DNA from 2 places in the Cellulomonas wangleii genome. Region 1 is predicted to be linked to the other one. Evidence: riboswitches for the same ligand, from Rfam matches in the RefSeq annotation. Region 1 holds a riboswitch; the other holds the start of a gene.
What was found. Region 1 has a riboswitch for thiamine pyrophosphate ahead of KG103_RS15335 (ABC transporter permease). Riboswitches for the same ligand answer to the same signal wherever they lie in the genome.
Positions count from the first base shown of each region.

Region 2: another riboswitch for thiamine pyrophosphate. It lies ahead of KG103_RS01100 (thiamine ABC transporter substrate-binding protein); the one in region 1 lies ahead of KG103_RS15335 (ABC transporter permease).

Region 1 is NZ_CP074405.1:3,326,457-3,332,327, reverse strand. Features, by position in the region: gene KG103_RS15345 (3-ketoacyl-ACP reductase) at 1-699, shown strand, start outside; gene KG103_RS15340 (FAD-dependent oxidoreductase) at 719-2,890, shown strand; TPP riboswitch at 3,012-3,105, shown strand; gene KG103_RS15335 (ABC transporter permease) at 3,584-4,360, shown strand; gene KG103_RS15330 (ABC transporter substrate-binding protein) at 4,453-5,433, shown strand; gene KG103_RS15325 (ABC transporter ATP-binding protein) at 5,430-5,871, shown strand, end outside.
Region 2 is NZ_CP074405.1:241,775-247,645, forward strand. Features, by position in the region: gene KG103_RS01075 (Na+/H+ antiporter subunit D) at 1-417, shown strand, start outside; gene KG103_RS01080 (Na+/H+ antiporter subunit E) at 414-989, shown strand; gene KG103_RS01085 (monovalent cation/H+ antiporter complex subunit F) at 986-1,498, shown strand; gene mnhG (monovalent cation/H(+) antiporter subunit G) at 1,495-1,878, shown strand; gene KG103_RS01095 (DUF4235 domain-containing protein) at 1,906-2,178, opposite strand; TPP riboswitch at 2,255-2,376, shown strand; gene KG103_RS01100 (thiamine ABC transporter substrate-binding protein) at 2,456-3,598, shown strand; gene KG103_RS01105 (ABC transporter permease) at 3,601-5,376, shown strand; gene KG103_RS01110 (ABC transporter ATP-binding protein) at 5,373-5,871, shown strand, end outside.

The sequences.
Region 1 (5,871 bases):
GCCACGCGCGAGGAGCCCGCGGACGTGCTGGCCGAGCTGCGCGAGGCCGCGGGCGACCCGGCGCTCGTGCGGTACGTCCGGGGTTCCGTCGCCGACCTCGACGACCACCGCCGCTACGTCGCCGACGCCGTCGACGCGTGGGGCCGCCTCGACCTGCTCGTCAACAACGCGGGCGTCGCGCCGAGCGTCCGCGCCGACCTGCTCGACGCGACGCCCGAGTCGTTCGACCGCGTGCTCGGCATCAACCTGCGCGGGCCGTACTTCCTCACGCAGGAGTTCGCGCGGCGCGTGATCGAGCTGCGCGGCCCCCTCGACGCGCCCCCGGAACCGCCGCAGCGGCCCGTCGCGACGATCGTCAACGTCTCGTCGATCTCGGCGACGACCGTCTCGACGAACCGCGGCGACTACTGCGTCTCGAAGGCCGGCGTCGCGATGGCGACGCAGCTGTGGGCCGTGCGCCTGGCCCCCGAGGGCGTCGTCGTCCACGAGGTGCGGCCGGGCGTCATCGCGACGGACATGACCGCGGGCGTGACCGAGAAGTACGACGCGCTCATCGCGCAGGGCCTCGCACCGGTCAACCGCTGGGGCCGCCCCGCCGACGTCGCGGGCGCCGTCGCGCTGCTCGCGTCCGGTCAGACGCCGTACTCGACGGGCGAGGTCTTCCACGTCGACGGCGGCATGCACGTCCCGGTCCTGTGACCCACGGAGGCGATCACCCATGAGCAGAGGCGACGACCCGACGGGCGCCGCACGTCCCGCGGCTCCCGAGCGGCGCCACGAGCCGCGGACCCTGCGTGTGGCGGGCCACGACGTGCCGGTCGTCACCGCGACCACCGTCGTGGTCGGCACCGGCTCGGCCGGGTACTGCGCGGCCGCGCGGCTGGTGCAGCTCGGCCACGACGACGTCGTCATGGTCGCCGACAAGGTGAACGCGGGGGCGTCGCGCAACGCGGGCTCGGACAAGCAGACGTACTACAAGCTGACGCTGTCCGGCGGTGACGACGACTCCGTGCGCGAGATGGCGCAGACGTTGTTCAGCGGCGGTGCGATGGACGGCGACAACGCGCTGGCCGAGGCCGCCCTGTCGGCGCGCGCGTTCCTGCACCTGGTGGACCTGGGGGTGCCGTTCCCGCAGAACCGGTTCGGGGAGTTCATCGGCTACAAGACCGACCACGACCCGCGGCGGCGCGCCACGTCCGTCGGCCCGTACACGAGCCGGACCATGGTCGAGCGGCTCGAGGCGAGGGTCCGCGCGGACGGCACACCGGTGCTCGACGGCTGCCGCGTCGTCGACGTCGTCACGGTGCCCGACCCCGACGCCGGGCCGGGCGCGCGCCGGGTCGCCGGCCTGCTCGTCCTGCGCACCGACGTGCCGCACGACGGCGCGGCGAGCCCGTGGCTGCTGCTGCGCTGCACCAACCTCGTGTACGCCACCGGCGGCCCGGCGGGGATGTACGCGACGCGCGTGTTCCCGCACGGGCAGTGGGGTGCATCCGGGGCGGCGTACCGCGCGGGCGTGCACGGCAAGAACCTCACCGAGTGGCAGTTCGGGCTCGCGTCGACCAGGCCGCGGTGGAACGTCTCGGGCACGTACATGCAGGTCGTCCCGCGCTTCGTGTCCACCGACGCGGACGGCGGCGACGAGCGCGAGTTCCTCACCGAGGCGGTCGAGGACTACGGGCGCCTGCTGACCCTCGTGTTCCTCAAGGGCTACCAGTGGCCCTTCGACATCCGCAAGGCGCGCGACGGGTCGTCCCTGATCGACCTGCTGGTGCACCGCGAGACCGTGCTGCGCGGGCGCCGGGTCTTCCTCGACTTCCGCCGCAACCCCGTGCGCGACGACTTCGACGCCACCGCGATGAGCCCCGAGGCGTACGGGTACCTGGAGCGGGCCGGGGTGCTGGGCGGCACGCCGATCGAGCGGCTGCGGCGCATGAACGAGCCCGCGTACCGGTTCTACCTCGAGCGCAACCCCCAGGTGGACCTGGAGACCGACCTCCTCGAGGTGGACGTCTGCGCGCAGCACAACAACGGCGGCCTCGTCGTGGACGCCTGGTGGGAGTCGAACGTCAGCGGCCTGTTCCCCGTCGGCGAGGCGGCCGGGGCGCACGGCGTGTACCGCCCGGGCGGGGCCGCGCTCAACAGCGGCCAGGTGGGGGCGACGCGGGCCGCGCAGCTCGTCGCTGCGCGCCGCGACAGCCCGCCGCTCGACGACGCGGCGTTCGCGGCGGCGGCCGCGCCCGTGCTCGGCGCCGCGCTCGACCTGACGGTCCGTGCGACCGGCCGGGCCGCGGCCGGCGTCCCCGACAACACCGGTGACCTGCTGCGCGACGTGCAGGTGCTCATGAGCCGCGACGCCGGGCCGGTGCGCTCGGCCGCGTCCGTCCACGCCGCGCTCGAGCAGGTGCACGCCTGGCTCACCGGCTACCGCGACCTGGTCACCGCCGACCCCGGCTCCCGGCGGTCCGTCGACCGGACGTTCCTGGTCCGCGACGTGCTGACCAGCGCGTACGTGTACCTGTCGGCGATGGCCGACTACCTGGCGCACGGCGGGCGGTCCCGCGGGTCGGTGCTGTACACCGACCCCGACGGGGAGCTGCCGCTGGCCGGGCCGGACGGTGAGCCGCTCGACCTGCCGGAGCTGTACCGGTTCCGGCTCGACGCGGGCGCCCTGGACGGCGAGATCCAGGAGACGGCCTGGGTCCCGCCGGGTGGGGCGTCACCCGTCACCGACGACGGCCGGGCCTGGGCGCCGGTGGCGCCGCGCGACGCCGACGACCCCGCGGGGCTGCCGGTCTTCCGGTGGCGACCGCGGCGTCCCGTGCCGGAGGACGACGACTTCTTCGAGAACGTCTGGCGGGAGTTCCGCGAGCACGGCAACGTGCCCTGATGCGTCCGTCGCCGCGTCGGGTGCGACCCCGTCCGGGAGGTCCCGGGCGGGGTCGTCGGCGTGCGCGGCCACAGTGCGGACGCCTGCGGACGAACCGGACGTCCGGGGGTAGCGTCGGCGGCGTCGTGACACGGGGTGCCGCATCCGCGGCTGAGATCACACCCGTCGAACCTGATCTAGGTCGCACTAGCGAAGGGATGTCGCGCATGTCTCCCATGCGTCCGCTGCCGTCCGCCCATCTGCACCCGCACGCCCTGCACCCGCACGGCCTGCCCGGCGTGCGAGCACGGCGAGGTCCCGGGGCCGGCTGACCCGCCCACGCCGGCCCGCGTGACGTCACGCGGGCGGGCGTCGTCGTGCCCGTCCCGTACCGCCGCGCGCGGTGGGCGGCGCACGCCTCCGCGCACGTCCTGCCGCCCGCGTCGTCGTGGCGGGGGTGACGCGCGCCTGGAGGCGGTGCCGTCGCGCCCGCACCGACCCACCGGAGACACCCGTGCCCGCAGCACCCGCCGGTCCGACCCCGGCTGCACCGACCCGCACGGCCCCGACCCGCACGGCCCCGACCGCGGACGGGGCCACGCCGTGACCCGGGCCTCGGGCCGCCGGACGGGTGGTTGGCGCGCGTGGTGCAGCCTGGGCGCCGTCCTCGTGGCGTGGGCCGCCGCCAGTGCGACGGGTGCGGTCGACCCCCGGGTGCTGCCCGGACCGGTCGACGTCGCGCGCGCCGCGGCCGACCTGGTGGCCACCGGGACGCTGCTGCCCGCGCTCGCGGTCAGCGTGGGCCGTCTCGCGGCGGGTGCGCTCCTCGGCACGGGGGCCGGGCTGGTCCTCGGGCTCGTCGCCGGGCTGTCGCCGATCGGCCACGACGTCGTCGACCGGCCCCTGCAGGCCGTGCGGGCCGTGCCGTTCACCGCCCTGACCCCGCTGCTGGTCGTGTGGTGGGGGCTGGGTGAGACGCCCAAGGTGCTGCTCGTCGTGCTGGCGAGCGCCGTGCCCGTGTACGTCGCGACCGTCACCGGGGCCCGGAGCGTCGACTCCCGCCTGCGGGAGGTCGCGGCGGCGCAGGGCGTGGGCCGGTGGGTCACCGTGCGGCGCGTCGTGCTGCCCGGCGCGCTGCCCTCGGTGCTCGCCGGCGTGCGGCTCGCCCTGGGCACCGGCTGGGTCGCGGTGATCGTCGCCGAGCAGGTCGCCACCGACCGCGGGGTCGGGGCGCTGCTCACCGACGCCCGGACGTGGGCGCGCACCGACGTCGTCCTCGTCTGCGTCGCGCTGTACGCGGTGCTCGGCCTGGTCACCGACGCCCTGGTGCGCGGTGTGGAGCACCGGGCGCTGCACTGGCGTGCTCCCGGGCCCGTCGCCCGGGCCGTCGCCCCCACCCCTGCCGTCCCGGCGTCCGACGCCCCCGGCGGGCCCCCGCCGGCCCGGCATCCCCTGCCACCCGCCCGACCCCCGACCCAGGAGCCCGCATGACACCGCGCCCCCGTCCCCGCCGTGCACCGCGCGGAGCCGTCCCGTGCCGCACCCGGTCACGCCCCCGTCCGCCCGGCGCGTCCGCGTCGGCCGTGGTCGCGGTGCTCGCGCTGGCGGGCTGCGCCGCGGCGGGCGCTGGGTCCGGAGGGTCGTCCGCGCCCACCGGCGCACCCGCCACCACCCTGCGCGTCGGTCCGCTGTCGACGCAGAACCTGCTGACGCTCGCGGTCGACGACGGCCTGGCCGCCCAGCACCTGGCGGACGTCGGCGTCGACCTGGCGGTGTCCCCGTCGTTCCCGGCCTTCGCCCCCGCCGCCGAGGCGCTCGCGGCGGGCCACGTCGACGTCGTCTCCGGCTCCACCACGGCCGTGGTCGCCGCGCTCGCCGGCACACCCGACCTCGTCGTGGTGGCCGTCGAGCACGACGCGGGCGACACCCAGGGCATCGTCGCCCACGGTGACGTCACGGACGTGGCCGGCCTGGCCGGGCGCTCCGTCGCGGTGAACCGCGGCGGCACGGGGGAGTACCTGCTGCGGCTCGCGCTGCGGGAGGCGGGGCTGACGCCCGAGGACGTCACGGTCGAGCACCTCGCGCCGCCGGACGCCGCGAGCGCCTTCGCCGCCGGGCGCGTCGACGCGTGGGCGACGTGGGACCAGTACCTCGTGGGCGCGCAGGCGCTGCCGGGGGTGCGGACCGTCGCGCTCGCGCGCGACCTGGGGTCGGACAACCGGACCGTGCACGTCACGACCCGCGACGTCGTCGAGCGGCACCCGGCGGCCGTGGCCGCGCTGTACGACGCCCTGGTCGCGGAGGCCGACGCGCTGCGGGCCGACCCGGCGCGCCGGGCCGGGGCGTACCGGGCGTCGGGTGCGGACGCGCAGGTCGCGGCCGCGCTCGGCGCGCTGGAGACGCCGGACGTCCGGCCGGCCGACGACGGCTTCGCCGCCGAGCTGGCGCGCGTCGCCGCGCTCTACGTCGAGGAGGGGATGATTCCGGGCGCGGTCGACGTCACGGGCGTCGCCGTCGACGCGACGCGGCTCATCCGTGCCGAGGACGGCGGGGTGCGGCCGTGAGCGTGCGGGCGCGCGGGCTGCGGCGGGGGTTCGGCGGTCGGGACGTCCTGGCGGGCCTCGACCTCGACGTGCCCGCGGGCGCGTGCGTGGCGGTCGTCGGGCGCAGCGGGGGCGGCAAGTCCACGCTGCTGCGCGCGCTGGCGGGCCTGGACCCGGGCGCGCGGGCCGACCACCTGGAGGTGGCGGACCCCACGGCCGTCGTGTTCCAGGAGCCGCGGCTGCTGCCGTGGGAGCCGGTGTGGCGCAACGTCCTGCTCGGCCCGGGCCCGGTGCCGCGCGCGTCGGACCGGCCGCGGGCGCTCGCCGCGCTCGTCGAGGTCGGCCTCGCGCACCTGGCCGACGCGTGGCCGCTGACGCTGTCCGGCGGGGAGGCGCAGCGCGTCGCGCTGGCCCGCGCGCTGCACCGCGAGCCGCGCGTGCTGCTGCTGGACGAGCCGT
Region 2 (5,871 bases), 990 kb from region 1:
GTCGGGCTGCTCGAGGCGGGTGTCGCGCTCGGGACCCCGCTGGGGTACGCCCTGGTCGTCGGGTCGGTCGTCACCTCGCTGCTCACCCTGTACGCGCTGATCAAGGCGTGGAACAAGGCGTTCTGGCAGAGCCCGCCGGAGGAGCTGCCGGCCAACCACGTGCCCGCGCACATGGTGGTCCCCACGGCGACCCTGGTCGTCGTCAGCCTGGCGCTCACCGTCTTCGCCGGACCGCTGTACGCGTACACGGGCCGGGCCGCCCAGACCCTCGCGGACCGCTCGCCGTACATCGAGGCGGTGCTGCCCGACGGGGAGCGCGGCGAGGGCGAGTCGCAGCGCGCGGCCGAGGACTCGGAGGTCGACGAGGACGTGGTGCCCGCGACGCAGGACGCCGAGAGCGGCGGGGGTGACCGGTGAGCCTGCACCCGCGCCGCGCCGGCTGGCGCTTCCAGTGGGCCACCGTCCTGTGGCTCACCGTCGTGTGGGTCCTGCTGTGGGGCCAGGTCACCTGGGGCAACGTCGTCAACGGCGTGCTGCTGGGCCTGCTGGTCACCGCCGGCCTGCGCATGACGCGCGTCGAGTTCCGCGGCCGCGTCCACCCCGTCGGGCTGCTCGTGCTGCTGGGCCGGTTCGCGCTCGACCTGGTCCGCGCGTCGTTCGAGGTCAGCCTGGTCGCGCTGCGGCCGCGGCACACCCCGCGCGGTGCGGTGATCTGCGTGCAGCTGCGCAGCCACTCGGACCTGTACCTCACGCTGACCGCCGAGCTCGTCTCGCTGGTCCCCGGCTCGATCATCGTCGAGGCGCACCGACTCACGGGGCGGCTGTACGTGCACGTCCTGGACGTCGAGACCAGCGGTGGTGTCGAGAAGGCGCGGCAGAACGTGCTCGACCAGGAGGCGCGGCTGCTGCGCGCGCTCGCGTCCGACGAGGAGCTCGCGGAGGCGGGGCTGCAGCGCTCGCGCCGCGCGGGGGAGGTGACGTCCCGGTGAACGTGTTCGACGTCGTCGTCGGCGTCTGCGGCGTCCTGCTGACGCTCGGCGCGCTGCTCGCGATCGTGCGGGCCGAGAAGGGCCCGTCGATGCTCGACCGCACGGTCGCGCTCGACATCGTCGTCACGACGATGATCGCCGCGATCGCCCTGTACGCGGCCTACTACCGGCGCGCCGACGTCGTTCCGCTGCTCGTGGTGCTGTCCCTCGTGGGCTTCGTCGGGTCGGTCACCGTCGCGCGGTTCGCCGCCGTCGAGCCCGAGGGCGAGGGGCGCGTGCGCACGCGCGAGGAGGTCGCCGCCGAGGAGGCCGAGAAGCGCCGCCTCGAGCAGGAGGAGGAGCAGGCGCGCCGCCGCCGGCGTCGCGCCGCCGAGGACGCCGCCGCGGACGGGGCGGGCGCGCGCGAGCCCGCGGTCCACGAGGCCGTGGCCCCGAGCGCCCGCGAGACCGTCGAGAAGGAACCGGACCCCGAGCACCACGGCGGCCCGGCCGACGAGGAGACGCGATGAGCCAGGACACGTGGGGCACCGTGGCGGACGTCGCCTCGATCGTCTGCCTGCTGGGCGGCGCGTTCTTCGCGTTCGCCGCCGGGGTCGGCGCCCTGCGCTTCCCCGACCTGCTGTCGCGCATGCACGCCGGCACCAAGCCGCAGGTGCTCGGGCTGATCCTCGTGCTGATCGGCCTGGCGCTGCGCCTGCGCGAGGGCGGGGCCGTGTGGGCCCTGGTGCTCGTCGCGATCTTCCAGATGCTCACCGCACCCGTCGCCGCGCACATGGTCGGCCGGGCGGGCTTCCGCACCGGCAAGGTCCGCAACGACCTGCTGGTGGTCGACGAGCTGTCGCGCGACCTCGGGGAGACGCGCCCCGGCCGGACGCCCGGGGACGACTGAGCGGTCCCCGGGCGTCGCGGCAGCGGGTCAGCGCCGGGCGGCGCGCCCGGCGAGCTTCGCGGCGCCGCGCGTCGCCAGCACGCGCGACAGCGAGATCGCGGCACCGCTGATCGCGGCCGCGGTCGCGACCTCGCCGAACTTGATGTCGGGCTCCGTGGAGTCCGGCGACGGCGGCTTGTGCCCCTTGGTCCTGGTCCAGACCGCGTCGATCAGCTTCTGGACCGCCCACGCGGCGACGAGGGTGACCCCCGCGCCCACGATCTTCGCGGTCATCGACTGCTTGTTCCCGTCGTCCGACATGTTCTCCTCCGTCGTCGTCGCCTGCAGGGACGCTACCCGGGATCCGGCCGGCGCACAGGTCGGGGCTAGGATCGTCCGCGAACGACAGGGGAGCGTCGGTCGCCGGTGACGGTGGCAGGACGCTGAGAGTGCGGACCACCGCAGACCCTCGAACCTGATCCGGGTGATACCGGCGTAGGGAGTCGGGCTTGTCTCTCCTCCCGTGGTGTCGTCCGTGCGGCGATCGCCGTGGGACGGCGGCGCGGGACCCCTCCGACGACGACGGAGGACCACACGCATGACCACCCCCCGGGCGCGCAGCCCTCAGCACGGCAGCCCTCAGCACGGCACGACCCGGCGCCGCACCACCCCGGCCCGGCGCGCGGCGGCGGGCCTCGTCGCCACCGCCGGCCTCGTCGCGCTGACGGCCTGCTCCGCCGTCGGCAGTGGCGCGGCGGACGACCCGACGGACGGCGCCGGCACCGTCACGCTGGTGACGCACGAGTCCTTCGCGCTGTCCGACGGTCTGCTCGAGCAGTTCGAGGAGGAGTCGGGGCTGCGCGTCGAGGTGGTGCAGCAGGCCGACGCGGGCGCCCTGGTGAACCAGCTGGTGCTCACCAAGGACGCCCCGCTGGGTGACCTGGTGTTCGGCATCGACAACGCGTTCGCGTCGCGCGCGCTCGACGAGGGCGTCCTGGTGCCGGCCGAGCTCACGGCCCCGGCGGCGCAGGACGCCGCCGCGTACGCGGTGCCGGGCGACGACGCCGGCGCGCTGACCGCGGTGGACCTCGGTGACGTCTGCCTCAACGTCGACACGGCCTGGTTCGCGGAGCGGGGCGTCCCGGAGCCCACGACGCTCGAGTCGCTGCTGGACCCGGCGTACCGCGACCTCGTCGTGGTGCCGGACCCCGTCACGTCGTCCCCGGGGCTGGCGTTCCTGCTCGCCACCGTCGGGGCGTTCGGCGAGGACGGCTGGGCGGACTACTGGGCGGGCCTGCGGGACAACGGCCTGCAGGTGGCCGACGGGTGGTCCGAGGCGTACTACACCGACTTCACCGCCGGCGGCGGTGAGGGACCGCGGCCCGTCGTGCTGTCCTACGCGTCGTCGCCGCCGTTCACGGTGCCCGACGGTGCCGACGCCCCAACCACCCGCGCGCTGCTCGACACGTGCTTCCGCCAGGTGGAGTACGCGGGTGTGCTGGCGGGTGCCGCCAACCCGGAGGGTGCCGCGGCGCTGCTCGACTTCCTGCTCTCGGACGACGTCCAGGCGGACATCCCGGGGTCGATGTACATGTACCCCGTGAGCTCGACGGTCGAGCTGCCGCAGGAGTGGGCCGCGTGGGCCCCGCTGGCCGACGACCCCTTCGAGGTCGCACCCGCCGACGTCACCGCGCACCGCGAGCAGTGGCTCGCCACGTGGTCCGACACGGTGATCGGCTGACCGTGCCCGTCCCCGCCGCGGCGCTCGCCGTCGACCCCGCCGACCCGCACCCGGGCCCCCGCCCCGGTGCCGGGCCGGCGGGTGACGGCGCGCCGCGGCGACGCGGACCGCGCACCGGGTGGGGCGTCCGCGTGGCGTGGGCCGTGGCGGCCTGCCTGCCTCTGCTCTTCCTCGCGGTGTTCTTCGTGTGGCCCGTCGCGGAGATCGTCGGGCGGGGGTTCGTCGCCGACGGGCGCCTCGACCTGACCGGGTTCGGTGACGTGCTCACCCGCCCGCGGACGTGGCGCGTGGTCGGGCAGACGCTCGCGCAGGCCGGGCTGGGGACCCTGGGCGCGGTGCTGCTGGGCGTGCCGGGCGCGTACCTGCTGTACCGCTGCCGGTTCCCCGGGCGCGGGGCGCTGCGCGCGTTCGTCACGGTGCCGTTCGTGCTGCCCACGGTCGTGGTCGGCGTCGCCTTCCGCTCGCTGCTGGTGGACGGCGGCCTGCTGGGCGGGCTGGGCCTGGACGGCTCGTTCGCGGCGATCGTCCTGGCGCTGGTGTTCTTCAACTACGCGGTGGTGGTGCGCACGGTCGGTGGCCTGTGGGAGCGGCTCGACCCGCGGGCCGAGCAGGCGGCCCGGGCGCTCGGCGCCTCGCCGTGGCGCGTGCTGCGGACGGTGACGCTGCCGGCGCTGGGCCCCGCGATCGCCTCCGCGGCGTCCCTGGTGTTCCTGTTCTGCGCGACCGCGTTCGGCACGGTCCTGGTGCTGGGCGGGCGCCGGTACGGCACGGTCGAGACCGAGATCTGGATCCAGACCACGCAGTTCCTCGACCTGCGTGCCGCCGCCGTGCTGTCCGTCGTGCAGCTCGTCGTGGTCGTGGCGGCGCTCGCCCTGGCCGGGCGCGCCCGCGCCCGCACCGAGGCGGCCCCCACCCTCGGCGGTACCGCGGCGGACGCCCGCCCCGTGCGGCTGCGCGACCCGATCGACGCCGTCGCGGTCGCCGTCACTGCGCTCACCGTCGCCGGGTTGCTCGCGCTGCCGCTGGTGCACCTCGTCGTGCGCTCGCTGCGCACCCCGCGCGGCTGGGGCCTGGACAACTACGCCGCGCTGGCCGTGCCGCAGGACACGCTGGCCGTCAGCGCGTGGCAGGCCGCCGGGACGTCGGTGCGCACCGCCGTCGACGCCACCGTGCTCGCCCTGGTGGTCGGCGGGCTCGTGGCCCTGCTCGTGTCGCGCCGCCCGCGGCGCACCGCCGCCCGCCGGGCCGTCGCCGGGCTGGACGCGCTGTTCATGCTGCCGCTCGGGGTGTCGGCCGTGACCGTCGGCTTCGGGTTCCTGGTGTCGATGGACGCACCGCTGGGGCTGCCCGTGGACCTGCGGACCAGCCCCGTGCTGGTCGCGGTGGCGCAGGCCGTCGTCGCCGTGCCCCTGGTGGTGCGCACCGTGCTGCCCGTGCTGCGTGCCGTGGACCCGCGGCAGCGTGAGGTCGCCGCGACCCTGGGTGCCGCACCCGGACGGGTGCTGCGGACGGTGGACCTGGCGGTCGCGCTGCGGGCCGTCGGTCTGGCGCTCGGGTTCGCGTTCGCCGCGTCGCTGGGCGAGTTCGGTGCCACGTCGTTCCTGGCGCGGCCGCAGGACCCGACGCTGCCCGTCGTGATCTTCCGGCTGCTGGGGCGCCCCGGGGCCGAGAACTACGGCGCCGCACTGGCGGCGTCGGTGCTGCTCGCCGCCCTGACGGCGAGCATCGTGGCGGTGTGCGAGCGGCTGCGCCGCCCCGGGACCGGAGGTGCGTGGTGAGCGACGGGCTGCAGGTCGCGGAGGTCGTCGTGCGGTACCCCGGGGCGGCGGCCGAGGCCGTCGCGGGGGTGGACCTGAGCGTGCCGACCGGGGAGGTCGTCGCGCTGCTGGGACCCTCCGGCTGCGGCAAGTCCTCGCTGCTGCGCGCGGTGGCGGGGCTCGAGCCGCTGTCCGGGGGTGACGTGGCCTGGGACGGCGTCTCCGTGGTGGACGTCCCGGTGCACCGGCGCGGGTTCGGCCTGCTGTTCCAGGACGGCCAGCTCTTCGCGCACCGCGACGTCACGGGCAACGTCGCCTACGGGCTGCCGGCCACGGTGCGGCGGGACCGTGCCGCCCGCGAGGCCCGGGTGGCCGAGCTGCTCGACCTCGTCGGGCTGCCCGGCACGCAGCGCCGCGCCGTGGGCACGCTGTCCGGCGGTGAGCGGCAGCGGGTCGCGCTCGCGCGCGCGCTCGCCCCCCGGCCCCGGCTGCTGCTGCTCGACGAGCCGCTGTCCG